DNA from 3 places in the Gallibacterium genomosp. 2 genome. Region 3 is predicted to be linked to each of the others. Evidence: riboswitches for the same ligand, from Rfam matches in the RefSeq annotation. Region 3 holds a riboswitch; each other region holds the start of a gene.

Evidence for each region. A riboswitch is a leader RNA that binds a small molecule or an ion and turns the genes downstream of it on or off. The one in region 3 is predicted to bind thiamine pyrophosphate.
Region 1: linked by a shared signal. The riboswitch ahead of P375_RS02315 (ABC transporter ATP-binding protein) and the one ahead of P375_RS04400 (ABC transporter substrate-binding protein) in region 3 are both predicted to bind thiamine pyrophosphate.
Region 2: linked by a shared signal. The riboswitch ahead of thiB (thiamine ABC transporter substrate binding subunit) and the one ahead of P375_RS04400 (ABC transporter substrate-binding protein) in region 3 are both predicted to bind thiamine pyrophosphate.

What each region holds. Positions count from the first base shown of each region.
Region 1 is NZ_JPXY01000013.1:21,465-27,082, reverse strand. It holds gene P375_RS02330 (ABC transporter substrate-binding protein) at 1-890, opposite strand, end outside; gene tenA (thiaminase II) at 911-1,555, opposite strand; gene P375_RS02320 (ABC transporter permease) at 1,571-2,326, opposite strand; gene P375_RS02315 (ABC transporter ATP-binding protein) at 2,326-3,054, opposite strand; TPP riboswitch at 3,142-3,234, opposite strand; gene tkt (transketolase) at 3,453-5,447, opposite strand.
Region 2 is NZ_JPXY01000016.1:47,247-52,864, forward strand. It holds gene thiQ (thiamine ABC transporter ATP-binding protein) at 1-501, opposite strand, end outside; gene thiP (thiamine/thiamine pyrophosphate ABC transporter permease) at 488-2,110, opposite strand; gene thiB (thiamine ABC transporter substrate binding subunit) at 2,086-3,081, opposite strand; TPP riboswitch at 3,129-3,228, opposite strand; gene rsmC (16S rRNA (guanine(1207)-N(2))-methyltransferase RsmC) at 3,298-4,302, opposite strand; gene metG (methionine--tRNA ligase) at 4,383-5,618, opposite strand, start outside.
Region 3 is NZ_JPXY01000018.1:27,098-32,715, reverse strand. It holds gene P375_RS04415 (metallophosphoesterase family protein) at 1-69, shown strand, start outside; gene P375_RS04410 (heme iron utilization protein) at 117-350, opposite strand; gene P375_RS11970 (TonB-dependent receptor domain-containing protein) at 946-1,533, shown strand; gene P375_RS04400 (ABC transporter substrate-binding protein) at 1,588-2,610, opposite strand; TPP riboswitch at 2,731-2,819, opposite strand; gene P375_RS04395 (tetrathionate reductase subunit A) at 2,919-5,618, opposite strand, start outside.

The DNA of each region.
Region 1 (5,618 bases), on a different contig from region 3:
TGCATAAATTCCGCCATTGTTTGGTAACGGTGTTGATCCAATGCACGCGGCATTAAACTTAAACGCGGCAAAGTATCTTGCCACGCTGCACGATTCAGCGCGTTATCCAATTCTTGCGGTTTATAGCTCATAAATGTTTGCCACGCCTCTTGCGGATGATTGCTGATATAAACGGTCGCCTGTTCAATAGCAGTGAGAAAAGCGGAGAGTTTTGCTTGATATTGAGGGTTGTCTAATTTGTTTTTATTGGCTAATAAAATCAATTCATCATAGATTGGCACACCGTGTTCTTCCGGATAAAAAGCGATTCCCTGTTGTTTTTCTAAACTCAGCTGATTAAGTTCAAAATTACGAAATGCACCGACTACACCATCCACCTGTTTGCTCATCAATGCCGGTGATAATGACCAATTTACATTGATTTTTTCCACTTCATTCGGATTAACGCCGGCGGATTTCAGCATTGTGCCGAGTAAAACCTCTTCAAAACCACTGACCGAATAACCGATTTTTTTGCCTTTAAAATCGGCTAATGTTTTGATATTGCTCTCTTTTAAGGCAACGATACTGTTTAATGGCGTTGCGATTAATGTGGCTATACGCACCAAAGGCAAGCCTTGATCGACATCTAAATAAAGTTGTGGTTGATAACCGACAGCTAAATCACTTTTGCCGGCAGCCACTAATTTTGGTGGTATAGAGGGATCGGCAGGTTCAATGATTTCCACCTCAATTCCATTTTTTGCAAAAAATCCTTTCTGTTGCGCCACAATGAGAGCCGCGTGATCAGGGTTAACGAACCAATCCAGTTGTAAACTTAATTTTTCAGCTTGCGCAAACCAAGCAAAAAATGAGAGTAAAAATGCAGTAAAAAATAGACGAATTTTCATAAGATTTCCTCTGATTAATGTTATGAACGATCCAACCCCATTTGCCAAAAGGCAATTTCCATTCGGGTAGCGGTGGTAAAAATATGCTGCAAATTTTGCTGTTGTTGTGGAGAAATGCCGGCGCAAAGTTGTTCCAGCTGTTGAGCAATAGCATTGGCGGCAGCTTGAAACTCCTTGGCGGCATAGGTATCAATCCAAGTCTGATAAGGATTATTTTTCGCCTGTGGTACAGCCGCTAGCCGTTTACCGATTTCTGCATAGCCTAAAGCGCAAGGCGCAATGGCAGTATAAAGTTCAGCTAAACCGCCTTGTAAACCGCAATCAAGCATATAACGGGTATAAGCTACACAAGCCGGCGATTCCGGTGTATTGTCCAGCTCAGATTTAGAAATTTGCCATTGTTGGCAATAATGAATATGTAATTGCACTTCTGCCAAAATATGCTGCAAATCTTGATTAAAAGCAGTAAGTTGCGCAAAGCGGTGAGATTTATACATCGCCAACGCTAAAGCACGGCTGTAATGCAGTAAATAGTGATAATCTTGAATCAGATAATGTTGAAATGAGGCGAGCGGTAATGTGCCGTTGTCAAGCTGTTGCACAAAAGGATGTTCAACGTAATGTTGCCAATAGGGTTGAGCCTGTTGCATAAATCGCTGTGTAATTGACATTATTTCTCCTTAACGTAATTGCGTCACCCAAGGTAAGGCGCGACGCAGTAATTTATCGGTAATAAAAAAGAGCAGTAGCGTGATTAACATTAATAAAAACAGGGCAGAAAACATTAAATCAACCTGCATACGTGCGTTGGCGTGTAGCATTAGATAGCCTAAACCTTGATTTGCCCCGACCCATTCGCCGATGACTGCGCCAATCGGTGCAATGGAAACGGCTATGCGTAAACCGGATGCAAGCGCAGGTAATGCTGCCGGTAGACGAACTTTAAACAGCATTTGCCAACGAGTAATTTGCATGGTTTGTGCCAGTTCCAACCAAATCTTCGGCGTATTTCTCAAGCCGTCATAACAGGCGGCGGTAACCGGAAAATAGATAATTAGAATTGTCATTGCGACCTTTGAAGCCAATCCATAACCGAGCCACAACACCAACAGAGGTGCGATAGCAAAAACAGGAATAGCTTGCGAGATCAGTAGTAACGGCAATAAAAAAGTAGCAATCCGATTGGATATAGAGAGCAAAATGGCGGAAAACAAACCGAAAATAAAGCCAAGAAACAAGCCAAGAAAAATTTCCAATAACGTAACCATTGTGTGCTGCCACAACAGCTGATGCCGAGAAGCGAGCTGTTGGAACACATCGGACGGTGTCGGCAACAGATAGTGCGGTAAATTCCAAACAAGAATTGCGCCTTGCCATAATGCTAATAAAAATAGACAGAGCAGCGCAGTTTTTAACAGTGAGGATAGCGAATACATTAAGATTCCTCCTGCAAAAGAGAGAATAACTGTTGGTATAACTGCCAAAATTGCGGTTGTTGCGGTGAATGAACAACGGCTGAAACTTTATGTGAGAGAACAATACGATCAGTTTGTTTTTGCAGCACAAAAATATCATCACATAGCTGTAATGCTTCTTGCGGATCGTGTGTGACCAATAGGACCGTTTTCCCGGCTAATAAGGTGGTTGCAAGTTGATAGAGCTGTTGGCGTGTAACCACATCTAAAGCGGAAAAAGGTTCATCCATTAAGATTAAATCGGAAGATTGCATTAGCGTTCTCGCCAATGCTACACGTTGCCGTTGGCCGCCGGAAAGTTGATAACAAGGCTTATGCTGATAATCTGCTAATTGCACTTGCTCCAGTAGAGATAACGCTTGTTGGCGGCTTGCTTGATTTTTTGTGCCTTGTAAATGCTGTGCCAGCTGCACGTTATCTAAAACGGATAACCAAGGAAACAAGCCGTCATTTTGTGCCATAAATGCAATTTTTTGCTGATGGTTCAGGCAATGTTTAAATGTGATTTTTCCTGATTTCAGTGCGTTTTGTTCCAATCCGGCAATGACACGCAATAAAGTCGATTTACCCACACCGGAACGCCCGAGAACAGCACTCCAACGAGCGTGGGCAATATCAAAATTAAAGTCGACAAACAGCGGCTTGTCAGCAAATGACAAGGTTAATTGTCGGATTTCTACCGCATTCATTATTGATAACCCAATATCAGCGAATGAATGATAAATAGCGGTAATGAGTAAAAATCAGAAAGGAAATGGGAATAGATAAAAAGTGTAAATGTTGCATAATTAGTTTCCTACGTCAGTGCTAACTGGATCAGGTTCAACGGGTATTTTCTCAGCTGTTAAACAGCACCCCGACTAATGGTCGATTACTTTACAGCGAAATTTTGACAATGGCAACAGATAGGCAATGAGAAATTTCAGAAAATTGTTATTTTTATGTTACCCAAAACAAAATAAAAGAGAGATATGTAAGCGGTCTATTTTTAATTGAGTAGAAAATGACAAGATGTTTGCAAATAAAAACTCCCCCACTATTTATTGACTAATGGAGGAGTGTTCAATATCAAATCACAACAGCAAAGTTATAGAATTTCTTTTGCTTTAGCGACAACATTATCCACAGTGAAACCGAAGAGTTTGAATAACTCGCCTGCCGGTGCAGATTCACCGAAACGATTCATTCCGACAATACGACCTTCTAAACCAACGTATTTATACCAGAAATCGGCAATACCGGCTTCAATAGCAACGCGTTTGTTGACACTGCTTGGTAATACGCTTTCTTTATAAGCGGCACCCTGTTTATCGAAAACATTGGTGCTTGGCATAGATACAACACGTACTTTGTGACCTTCTGCGGTTAATTGTTCCGCTGCTTTCACTGCCAATTCCACTTCTGAACCGGTTGCAATAAAGATTAATTCGGGCGTACCTTCACAATCTTTTAAGACATAAGCACCGCGTCTAACATCGGCAAGTTGTTGGGCGTTACGTTCCATTTGTGTTAAGTTTTGACGAGTGAAAATTAATGCACTTGGGCCTGCAGTGCGTTCAACCGCTGCTTGCCACGCAATCGCAGATTCCACTTGGTCACACGGGCGCCAAGTTTCTAAATTCGGAATTAAACGTAATGTTGCCGTTTGTTCTACCGGTTGATGGGTTGGCCCATCTTCCCCTAAACCAATGGAGTCGTGGGTGTAAACAAAAAGCACACGTTGTTTCATTAACGCTGCCATACGCACTGCATTATGCGCATATTCCATAAACATTAGGAAAGTGGCACCGTAAGGAATAAATCCACCGTGTAGAGCAATGCCGTTCATAATGGCGGACATCCCGAATTCACGCACACCGTAGTTAATATAGTTTCCATCAATCACATTGGCTCGTAATGGTTTAGAACCCGACCATAAGGTTAAGTTTGAACCCGCTAAGTCAGCAGAACCGCCTAAAAATTCAGGCAGAATTTTGGCATAGGCTTCAATCGCATTTTGTGAGGCTTTACGGCTGGCGATAGTCGCCGGATTGGCTTGCAATTTTTCGATAAAGGCTTGAGATTGCGCTTTCCAATCTGCCGGTAATTCGCCGGCTAAACGACGTGATAATTCAGCTGCCAATTCTGGATACGCTGATTGATAAGCAGCAAAGCGTTGTTGCCATTCCGCTTCTCTTTCTGCGCCTTGTGGTTTGGCATCCCATTCCGCATAAATTTCAGCTGGAATTTCAAATGGTGCATAGTTCCAACCTAAATTCTTACGGGTTAATGCAATTTCTTCCTCTCCTAGCGGCGCACCGTGACTGTCGTGAGAATTGGCTTTATTTGGTGAGCCATAACCGATAATGGTTTTACAGATAATTAATGTCGGTTTTGAGGTTTCCGCTTTTGCTGCTTCAATCGCCGCTTTGATTTCAGCGGAATTATGACCGTCTACTGCAGGAATGACGTGCCAGCCGTAAGCTTCAAAACGTTTTTGGGTATCATCGGTAAACCAACCGTCAACGTGACCGTCGATTGAGATATTGTTGTCATCGTAGAACGCAATTAATTTACCCAAACCTAAAGTACCGGCAAGAGAGCAGGCTTCGTGAGAAACACCTTCCATTAAGCAGCCGTCGCCCAAGAAAACATAAGTATAGTGGTCAATTACATCGTGTCCCGGACGGTTAAATTGACCGGCTAAGGTTTTTTCGGCAATCGCCATACCGACAGCATTAGTAATGCCCTGCCCCAATGGCCCAGTGGTGGTTTCGACACCCGGTGCATAACCATATTCAGGGTGCCCCGGCGTTTTAGAGTGTAATTGACGGAACTGTTTTAAATCGTCGATAGAAAGGTCGTAACCGGTTAAGTGTAACAAACTATAAATCAACATTGAGCCGTGACCGTTGGAAAGCACAAAGCGGTCACGATTAACCCATTTCGGGTTGTTTGGATTATGAGATAAAAAATCACGCCATAAAACTTCGGCGATATCCGCCATTCCCATAGGCGCACCCGGGTGCCCTGATTTTGCTTTTTGCACTGCATCCATACTTAAAAAACGAATTGCGTTTGCTAATTCTCGGCGAGTTGCCATATTTTTCTCCTTCTTTGCTAGCTAATTTCGAGTAGATAAGAGCATTTCTCTTAGAAAAACCTCATTTACTTTACCACTATTTTGTCGTGAAGTTGATTGCGTTATCACTTATTTTTGATCTGAATGACTCAAATTCAAAAGCCTGTTCATTCTACGTTATTTTTAGTAAGA
Region 2 (5,618 bases), on a different contig from region 3:
TTCTTGTCGTAATTCAGGGTCAAGCGCAGAAAAAGGTTCGTCTAGCAATAAGATTGGACGATTACGTAATAAGGTTCTAGCAAGGGCAACGCGTTGTCTTTGACCACCGGAAAGTTGTTGCGGCAGTCTTGCTAAATAATGTTCTAGCCCTACTTGCTCGGCAACATCAGTGACTTGTTTTTGCTCTGTTTTATTCAACGAAAGACTTGGTTTTAAACCTAAAGCGATATTTTCGGCAACGGTGAGATGATTAAATAGATTATTATCCTGAAACAACATTGATACTGGGCGTTGATAAGGTTCAGTGAAAGTGTGATTTTCACCGTTAAGCCAGATTTCTCCTGATTCTGCATATTCAAAGCCGGCAATAAGATTGAGTAGGGTAGATTTGCCAGCACCACTGGCACCAATAAGGGCAGCTTTTTCAGTTCGAGTAAGTTGTAAATCAAAATACATTGGCATTGGTGGATAAGTGTAATGCACTTGTTTAAGTGTAATCATTGGGTCGATTTTGTTCCGTAAATAAAAAAATGAAAAAATAAAACAGCAATAACACCATTGCGGTGACAGCGGCAGCATCGTTTTGGTAATGGCCTAATTGTCGATAAAGCAGTAGTGGTAATGAAGTGAAACCATTATTGCCGAAAAGTGCGATAGCAGTAAAATCGCCTAATGAAATTGCCATTGCTAAAGCAAATGCAGAGCGTAATGGACGAATTAACATTGCCTTTTCAACAATTTTCCAACGTTGCCAACCACGAAGATTTAATGATAAACAGAGCCGTTGATAGTTCAACATATTACTGTAAAAAGGTGCGGTTAGTAACTGTAATGCGAATGGCATTGCTACTAAAGCATTGCAAAGAGCGACTAAAATAAATAACGATATTGTATTGCTTTCCATTTCTACAAGAAAGAGAAATAATCCTGTTGCTAACACTAAGGTTGGGATAGCTAAAATAATTGTGCCGATATTTAGCATCCATTGACTACTTCGCTGTTTACCTAGCCAATAGAGATGGCGGGTGGTCAGCAGAAGAGAAATTGTTAGTATCAGACAAAGTAGTGCCGCAGTGGGTGCTAACAAGAGTGAAAAAGCAATGGCTTGCCATAACGCCGGATGTAACAACTGTTGCCATAAATGACGGGCATTTAATCCGGCAAATAGCGTTTCCAGCAGTGGAGCGACAATGAAAAGTGTTGCAGTGATTAAAATAAAATAGTGATAGCAACGCTGATAACGGTTTAAATTGGGTAAACAGCGCGCTTGAGGTGAAGTTTCGCTTTGTTGATAACGAGCGAAACGATTGTTGATACTGAACAGGGTGAAACAGAACAGAAATTGTAAAATCGCCAATAATGCTGCGGTTTCAATATCAAAATCAAAAGTAATAGCCTGATAAATTGCCACTTCCAACGTGGTGTATTTCGGCCCACCGCCCAGCGTTAAAACAATGGTAAAACTGGTAAAACAGAGCAAAAAAATAAGCCCGAACAGATTAAAACAGGTTGGACGCAAAAATGGCATTTCCACCCAACGGAAAAAACGCCAATGACGTAAATTCAGTTGCGCCGCCAATTTGAATTGTGAAGCAGGTAACTGTTGCAAGCGTTGATATAACACTTTTGCCGCTAATGGAATATTGAAAAAAAGATGGGCGATTAGAATACCGCTTAAACCGTAAATATCGGGAAGTTGCTGCCCGAATAGACGAAGAAATTGATTAATCCAACCATTGAAACCGTAAATACCGACAATACTGAAAATAGCAACCAGTGCCGGTAACACATAGGTCAGCGAGAAAATTTTTAATAGAAAGGTTTTGGCAAAAAAATCTAGATAAAACAGTGATCTGGCAACAATAATACCGAAAAATAGTGAGAAAGTAGCGGATAATCCGGCTTGATAAAAACTGAAAAAGATAACTTGTTGCAGGTAATCGTTTTGCAGTAAATTTAGCCATTGTGAGAAGCGACTATGTTGTAGTAATTGTTGTAAGCTGCCGCCATAAATAATGGTGAGCAGTAATAATATGACTAAACCCGGCAACAGAAAAAGTTGCCGTTTTATTTCAATATAACGCATTATTTTGCCAACGCATTTTGCCATACAGCAAGCCATTGTTTGGTTTGTTGATGGCTGATATTTGAAGTATCAATAGTTTTTTCAGATAGCACTCGATGACGCAATTGATCATAATGTGGTTCAATCGCTGCATCGGTAACAGCAAACATCACATTACTTTGGCTGATAATATTTTGTGCTTCCGGTGAGATTAAAAATTGTAAAAATTGATCTGCTAATTTCGTTTGTTTACTTGCTTTTAATTTTGCTGCAATTTCGATTTGTAAAATATTGCCTTCGCTGAATTCTGTTGCTGCATAGTTTTGTTTCTGTTCATTTAGTTGATGATAGAGTGGTGAACTACGGTAGCTCAATACTAAATCGCTTTCTCCTTTCAAAAAGGCACCGTAAGTTTCAGTCCAACCTTTGCCGACAGTGACGGTGTGCTTTGCCAGTTGTTGCCACGCTTGTTCTACTTGATCTTGCGGATAAACCTGATTGACCCAAAGTAATAAGCCACGACCGACAGAACTGGTGCGCGGATCTTGATAGATAATGCGTAGATCCTGACGTTCAATCAATTCTTTTAGGCTTTTTGGAGGATTGCTGAGTTTTGTTTTGTCATAAATAAAGGCGAAACTACCGAAATCATAAGGAATATAGGTTTGATTTTCCCATTTTAGTGGTAAGTGGAGATTGTTTAAACTGATGTCAGTTTTGGCAAATAGCTGTGATTGATCTGCGGCTTCAATTAAGCTTTGATCTAAACCTAACACGATATCAGCTTTGCTTTTTTTGCCCTCTAAACGCACTCGATTAAACATTGTGACACTATCTTCAAAAGGCACGAATTTGAGATCACAGCTGCACTGTTTTTCGAACATAGGTTCTAATTTTGGTGCAGGCCCCCAATCGGAAGCAAAAGAATCATAAGTATAAACGGTTAAGGTTTCAGCATTGGCGAAAGAAATGGTACTAACGGTCAATACACTGAGGAAAAGTGTTTTTTTTAACATAGTGAATTCCTATTTCATTATTGATAAATGCAAACAGGATTTTGAATAGCAAGCTGCTTCTCAAATCCCTCCGCTGCGACTAATCAGTTCAGGTTCGACGGGTATTATCTCAGCCTTACTTTTAGTAATGCACCCCGTTGAGAACGGCAGTTACTATACGAAATTGTAGCGATTTAGACAATGAAATTGTGAAAAGTTTATGAAAGATACCGTCATTTAAGCGTTTTTCACACTATAAACTTTAAATTTGCCTGTTTTCGCAAGAACCTGATGTGTACCGAAACTGCGATCAAGCAGATCCGGATAAGGCAGAAATGCATTAGCTACAATTCTTAATTCTCCGCCACGATTTAAATGTTGCTTGGCTTCAGTGATTAAGGTTTCTACTGCTTGATAAGCAGTATTCAAACCTGAATGGAACGGCGGATTGGAGATAATTAAATCGAATTTGTCATTAATTTGTGAAAAAACATCACTAGCGATAACCGTACCTTGCAGTTGATTTTGTTGCAATGTTTGTATTGTCGAGGCAATTGCCATAGCGTGAATATCGCTCATTGTCAGCTCAATTTGTGGTGAAAGGAATTTTAGATAAGCACCGATTACCCCAGCACCACATCCGATATCTAACACTTTTCCTTGCACAGGCTGTTGCATAGTTGAAAGCAATAAATCTGTACCTTGATCCAGTTCACTGGAGCTGAATACACCCGGCAGTGCATAGATAGTTAATTGTGGCAATTGTGGAAGTGTATATTGTTTCCACCAGTCGGATAATGTAAATTGCACCGGTTTTTGTAATTTAAAATAGTAAAGGCTACATCGCCGAGCGGAATCAATTTTATAAATATCGCCTAATTTGCCACAAAACTTCTCTGCGGATCGAACGCCTCCACGATTTTCTCCTACTAATAAAATTTTTTGTCCGATAGGCGCTTGCGACAAAATTTGAGTTAATTGGAATAGACACTCTTGTTTGTTTTTTCCCCAGTAAAAAATGATGAGAGATGCTTCTTGATAATCAGCTTCAAGCGTAAATTCAGTAGGATTTTTAGCGTGACATACATAATCAAAGTAATAACTGACTACATTAATCCGTTTGGCTAAGATACGACATTGTGATGGAAAATCATCCTGTATATTACCGAGAAAAAGTAAAGTTTCATTTTCAAACAGATTAAGGTGGCGTTGTAATAATTGGCTTTCGGGTGTGAGTGACATTGTTTTTTCTTAGAAAGTGAATTGATTGAATAAAAAGAAAGATGGAGCTAATAGAAGCCCCATCGCTATTTATGATGGTTTTATTTGACACGATAACCAGCTTTAGCACCGCTATCGACATCAAGTAGGAACAGATCTGCACCACCACTACCGGCAGATAAAATCATTCCTTCAGAAAGTCCGAATTTCATTTTACGAGGCGCAAGATTGGCAACCATAATCACCATTCTCCCCTCTAATTCTTCCGGTTTGTTGTAAGCCGCTTTGATACCTGAAAAAACCTGACGAGTTTCAACACCTAAATCAAGTGTGAACTTCAATAATTTTTTACTTTCTGGCACGGCTTCACATTTCAATACTTTTGCCACACGTAAATCCAATTTAGCAAAATCATCAATAGTAATAGTTTTTTCAAATGGCTCAATTTCACTGTCTGTTTCACTTATTTTTGCCGGCGCTGTTTGGGTTGCAAATTGAGCATTTTCTGCTTTTGAGGCTTCGATCAAAGCTTCAATCTGTTTCATTTCTAAACGACTAAATAATGCTTTGAATGGTGCAATTTCGTGTGCCAATAATGGAGAAGTTAAGGTTTCCCAACGCAATTCATCGTGCAAAAAGGCTTCTGCACGCTCTGCCAATTTCGGCAATACCGGTTTTAAATAGCCCATTAATATACGAAACATTTGAATACCCATTGAGCAGACCTCGTGCAACTCCTGCTGGCGAGTTTCATCTTTTGCAATTATCCAAGGTGCGGTTTCATCCACATATTTATTGGCTTTATCGCATAAAGTCATAATTTCGCGAATTGCTTTGTTGTATTCACGATTTTCGTAATGTTGAGCAATTTGTTCTGCTTGTTGGCTGAATTCTTGCCATAAGGCTTGATCGTGTAGGCGAGCTGCTAATTTGCCATCGAAACGCTTTTGAATAAATCCTGCATTACGGCTAGCAAGATTAACCAATTTATTGACAATATCGCTGTTCACACGTTGTACAAAATCTTCCAAATTTAAATCTAAATCATCAATACGACCACTTAATTTTGCTGCATAGTAATAACGTAAACATTCAGGATCAAGATATTCAAGATAGGTTTTTGCTTGAATAAAAGTACCACGGGATTTAGACATTTTTTCACCGTTTACAGTGACATAACCGTGTACAAAAATATTATTCGGTTTGCGGTAACCTGCACCTTCAAGCATTGCCGGCCAGAATAGACTGTGGAAATAGACAATATCTTTACCAATAAAATGATAAAGTTCGGTGTTGCTGTTTTGTTGCCAGAAATGGTCGAAATCAATATTTTTACG
Region 3 (5,618 bases):
GGTTTTCGCAGTTTAAGTGATATAGAGGGGGAATATTTATTGATTGGAGTAGATGATAGGGAAAAATAGTGCTTGTATTTGCTTCAAATTATCACACAAGCACGGTTTATTACTTTCTACTTAATATGACCTTGATCGAGGTGAACCACATCAATTTGCTTATTCGGCTTTACTTCAAAAGCTTGCTCAAAACCTTTTACAAATAACCCTTGTTGCGGAATTAAGTGAAACAGCGAAAAATCTTGAAATTCTATTAACTCCAACATAATGTCACCATGTCGTTGGCGTAATAATTGTGTTCCTACTATCCATTTTTCACTATCTTTAACAACTTCCTCAACTTTCGCCATTGCACTAAAACGACGACGGGCAAAAAATTACAAATCGCAGCATCCAGTTAAACTATAGTCTTAATCCTGACTCCAAATATATCGACACCCGATTTACACTATCACAACAACACAAAAGAGCTAGAAGATCAAATAGATAATGATCTCCATGACACAACAAAATTCTCGACTTGGGGCTTTAACCTACAAAACAACAGTGCATTTGATTACATCACATTAACCTATGGAGTTGATTATTATCAAGATAAAGCAAAGACATTTAGACAAACCAATCAAACGGAAGCCGGCTTATTCCGCCCTAATAACTATAATGCTCAATCAGATGTAGTTGGTACTTATTTATTAAGCTATATTCCAATGTTTAATGATAAATTAGTACTATCACCAAGTATTCGTTATGACAATTATCGAAGCAAAGAAAAAAGCCAAGGAAATTATTCGGAACATGGAAAGCTACAGATTGGTTAGATCTTTCCGCACGTTATAATGAAGCATTCAGAGCTCCTTCATTACAAGAAAAATTTACTTCCAGAAACCATTTTGGCTATAGCAGTCGTGGTGAGCAACCTCAAATAAATTTGTCTCTAATCCTAATTTGAAACCTGAGATTGCAAAAAATAAAGAAATTTCAGCATATTTTCATTTTAATAATTTAATCACACAAAATGATGTGAAAAATCTTATTAATCTCGAAACCTACTATTCGCATCCGAATAGTGCTTTTAATCTTATGCCGAATCTTTCGCAATATCGTAATATTGCAGACGCTCGTTTGCGTGGGTTTGAAATAGAAGGCAAATACAGCATAGACAATCTTTCTTTTGCATTCAGTTATGGTCAAACACACGGTAAAAATAAAAATAGTGGGGAATATTTAGAAAACATCAACGCCGATAAATATTCAGCCGCTATTGATTATGCTTTATTTGCAAACGCACTCAAGCTGGGAGCAAGAATCAGTTACTATGCAAAACAGGATCGTGTCCCTAAAGGTTATACATCTTATCCAAGTTATACATTAACGGATTTAACAGCTAGCTTTTCGACACTATCGGGAAGTTTAAAAAATATACGTATTGATTTAGCTATTGATAACCTATTTGATAAACATTATGTATCAGCATTTAACTTAATGGAAGGAACCGGTCGCAATGTGAAGGTTGGTGTAAGTTACTACTTCTAAATGTCATTAAAAAAGGAACGAGAGTTCAATCTCTCGTTCCCATTCCAACGTGATCTATTTCAATTTCACTTCATCAAGCCATTTCTTTGTTAAACGTTTACCTTCTTCATCTGAACCGAAACGATCAAAATCAAAATTAATTAAATGTAATTTCTTTGGATCAGCTGAATTTGGAGAAGCTTCTGCGTAAATATTAGTTGGAATTTGATACATTTTTTCCTTACGCCACGGTATTTCCTGTGCTTCTGCACTCAATGCCCAATCCATAAATAATTTAGCATTTTTTAAATTACGTGCGCCTTTGATAATACTGATACCACCTAAAGAATAACTATCCCCTTCACAAGGTAAAATTGCTTTAACCGGTGCGCCTTTTTCTTTTTCAGTCTCATAGCCATGAATAAAACCGACAGTTACCGCAGCATCACCTCGCGAAAGATTGGTTTTTTCTGTTCCACTTTGAGCATAATTTGAAATATTTTTATGCAAAGCTTTCAAATAACGGAATGCTTCATCTTCACCAAATAACTGTACCAATGTTGCAATAAAAGTATAACCCGTACCGGAACTTCTCGGATCCGGCATTTGTACTTGATCTTTAAACTTCGGATCAATCAAATCTTTCCAACACTTCGGATACTCTTTAATCCCTAATTGCTTAAATTTTTCCGTATTTACTCCCATTCCTAGCACAATCATATAGCCAATTGAAGTATATTCACCGTGCTTATCCAATAATGATTTCAATTGAGGAATAGTTTCTGCCTGCTTGGGGGAACGATAAGGATAAAGTAACCCTAAATCTGCAGCTTGGAAATGTGGTTCAAGCGTACCTCCATACCAAATATCACCTTGTGGTTTTGTTTTTTCTGCTTTAATTTTAGATAAAGTTGAACCAGTACTGTTACGTACAAATTTCGCATCAACATTATATTTTTCACTAAAAATCTGTGTCATTCTTTCACAAACCCGATATTGAACACTACAGTAAATAGTAAGTTGACCTTCAGCTTTTGCCTGATGAACTGGCATAAACATTACCAATAAACTAGAAAAAATCAGCGTTTTTAATAACATATTTTTAATAAATTTTTGTTGAGAATAATAAATTTGCATAAACACTTCCTTGAAATTGATAAAGAGACTAACTGAGGAGAAATAAAATAGAAGATTCCAATATCAAATTGAAATATATAAAGAAATTTCGCATTAGTTCCCTACGTCAGTATTAGCTGAATCAGGTTAACGGGTATTTTCTCAGCCTCAAAGCACCCCGACTAATTCTCGATAAGTATAAAGTTTGTTAAACTTTTATGTCAAATAAATTCCTTCACAAAAATAAGGCACACCGAAGTGTACCCTATCAAGTTTATGTGGGGTAATTATTAAATCTTAGTGATTTTTGCTGGTAATCCTTGTCGCACCGCTGAACCACAAACCCAATCAACCCAAGGTGAAGCGATCTGTTTGGTATCATCAATCAAGCCAAGATCATTAATATTAATGCCCTGCTTAATGCGCTCATCGCCGGCAATCACTTTGCCATCAATTTCATAGCTGGTTGCACCCAGTTGTTTATGTCCATAACCGTGTTCAATCGCGATTGTACCCGACATCACGCCGTCAATAACCATTACTTGCACATTCACTTTGCCGCCAGGTGTCGCTAATTCCACCAAATCACCGTGAGCAATTTTAAATTTAACCGCATCTTGGCTGTTCATTGCCACAATGCCGCTTGGCTTAATGCTATGAAGGCGTAACAATGGCGCAGTAATGCTGCTCATCAAATTCGATTTAAACGACATCAAAGAAAACGGCCATTCTGCTTTCGGATAACGACTTTCAACGGTACTGTTATCCGCAAATTGTGGTGCAAAATATTTCGGGCAACCGTGATAATGCTCACCGTTTTGATGATTTTTCGCTTTTGCCACCGTAGGATTCCACACCTGCAAGCACGCTTTCCATTTTGCTGTCATATTTTCACCGTCCCACGCACTGTTAAACGGCGCAAAACGTCCGCCTTTACAGAAAACGGTCGCGGCTTTCAACACTTCTTCCGGTTTTAAGGTTTTATTAAGCAACGGCATAATGCGTTCAACACCGGACAATAAACGATCTTCCTGTGTCGCATCATTCACCGGCTGTTTACCGTCAAAAGCGATGTTGGCGGCAGCACGTAAGAAATAATCTTCACTGCAGTTTAATGGATAAGTCTGCTGCTGATTATCGCTGATGGCATTCTCACCAAATCCCGGCAAGCCCATTGCCTTAGCAACGTGAATAATAAAACTTTCCATACAGATAGTTTCACCATCGGCATTCTTGGCATTTGCGGATTGAATAACCGGCCAACGCGCCGTGCTGGTTTTAGTCGGCACACCTGCCCACGGCGTACTAAAGCCCCAGCTTTCAAAGTTGTGTGTATCCGGCACGATATAGTCCGCCAACGCAGTGGTTTCATTCATAAAAGCGTCCACAGCAATAAATAACGGCAACACTTTCGGATCACGTAACTTCTCTTCAGCAATATGATGAATACCAGTTAAACCATATAATGGATTGGTCATATGGCTAATCCACGCTTTTAATGAATAAGGATAACCTTGCAAGGCGGAGGTAATCATTTCCGACATTTGACCGCCAACAAACGGATACCAAGCTGCACGTGCAGGATAAGGCGAGCCTTGCGCCGATTTGCGTTTAAACTCACTTGATTTTTCATACTCACGTTTACTGCGCGCTAAATTTGTGCCTTTTGGTTTCACCATATCCGGGAAAGTCGCTAGATTGTAACGAGGACCGGGCGCAAAATCTTTGAATTTACCGCCGCTGACACTCATTCCGCCTTTCTTGTTCATATTACCAATCATCACATTGAGCAATAAAATCGCCCACGCGGTATAAAAACCATTGCTTTGCATTGTGCCGCCGTGAGTAATGGCAACCGCTTTATGTCCGTGTGAAGTAAATTCTTTTGCCAAAGCTTCGATTGTTGCCACCGGCACTCCGCACAAAACTGCATACTCTTGCAATGTATGTTCAAAGCAAGACTCTTTTAATAGAGTCAAGGCAGACTTCACTGCCACAGCAGAGCCATCTTTTAAGATAACGGTTTCATCCACCCAAATTTGCGCTTTTGCGGACGATTTAGCGGCAACAAATTGATCATCTTCCGCATTTTTCACTAAATCATAATTTTCCACCACTTTATCTTCCGCATCCGGTGCAACATCAAATAGATCCTGTTCTGTCAATGCTTGACCAAAGCGTGGGTATTGTGGTTCAACGATAAATAAATGAGAGGCATTACAATAGCTTACTGCACCTGCCTGCTGCATTGCAAATTGGCTCGGTAATGATAAGTAATCTGCATTAAAGCGTTCATTTTCAATAATCCAACGCAGCATTGCCAATGCCAACGCTAAATCACCTCCCGGTAAAACCGGCACCCAACGATTGTTTTGCGTAGCGTGTGTTGACGTTAATTCCAATCGAGGCGAAACCACCACATAATCAAAATTATCTCCCGCACGTTTTTTCGCTAATTGACGTGCCTGACGTTTGAACGGGTTGCCTGACTGTGCCGGTGAAGTTCCCATAAAGAGAATAAATTCACAATTATCCCAATCCGGTTTTGCGTGTGAATTTTTATCCAAATCATTCATCACCGCACCGGAACCAGCACGATAGGACAAACCGCAATAAGAGCCGTGAGAAGCAAAATTAATAGTACCGAAACTGTTATTCGCAAAACGTTGCAATAACGGCTGTCTACCTTCCGGACCGGCAAAAGTCACGAAAAGCTGGTTCGCTTTCGGGCCAAAATCCGGATTTTCCGCATCTACTGGAGTTTTCAAATCACGAATTGCTTTTAAGCCATCAATATGACCTTCACCAAACAGATCACCCCCATTCACCACTTCTTCAATTAATTGTTCAAAGCTAATGGTTTTCCATTTACCTTCGCCACGTTTACCCACACGTTTTAATGGTTGCGTAATGCGATAAGGGCTGTTTACTCCTTCCATAAACGCCGCACCACGCGCACAAGCGGTGGAACGATTTTCCAAACCGTTTTC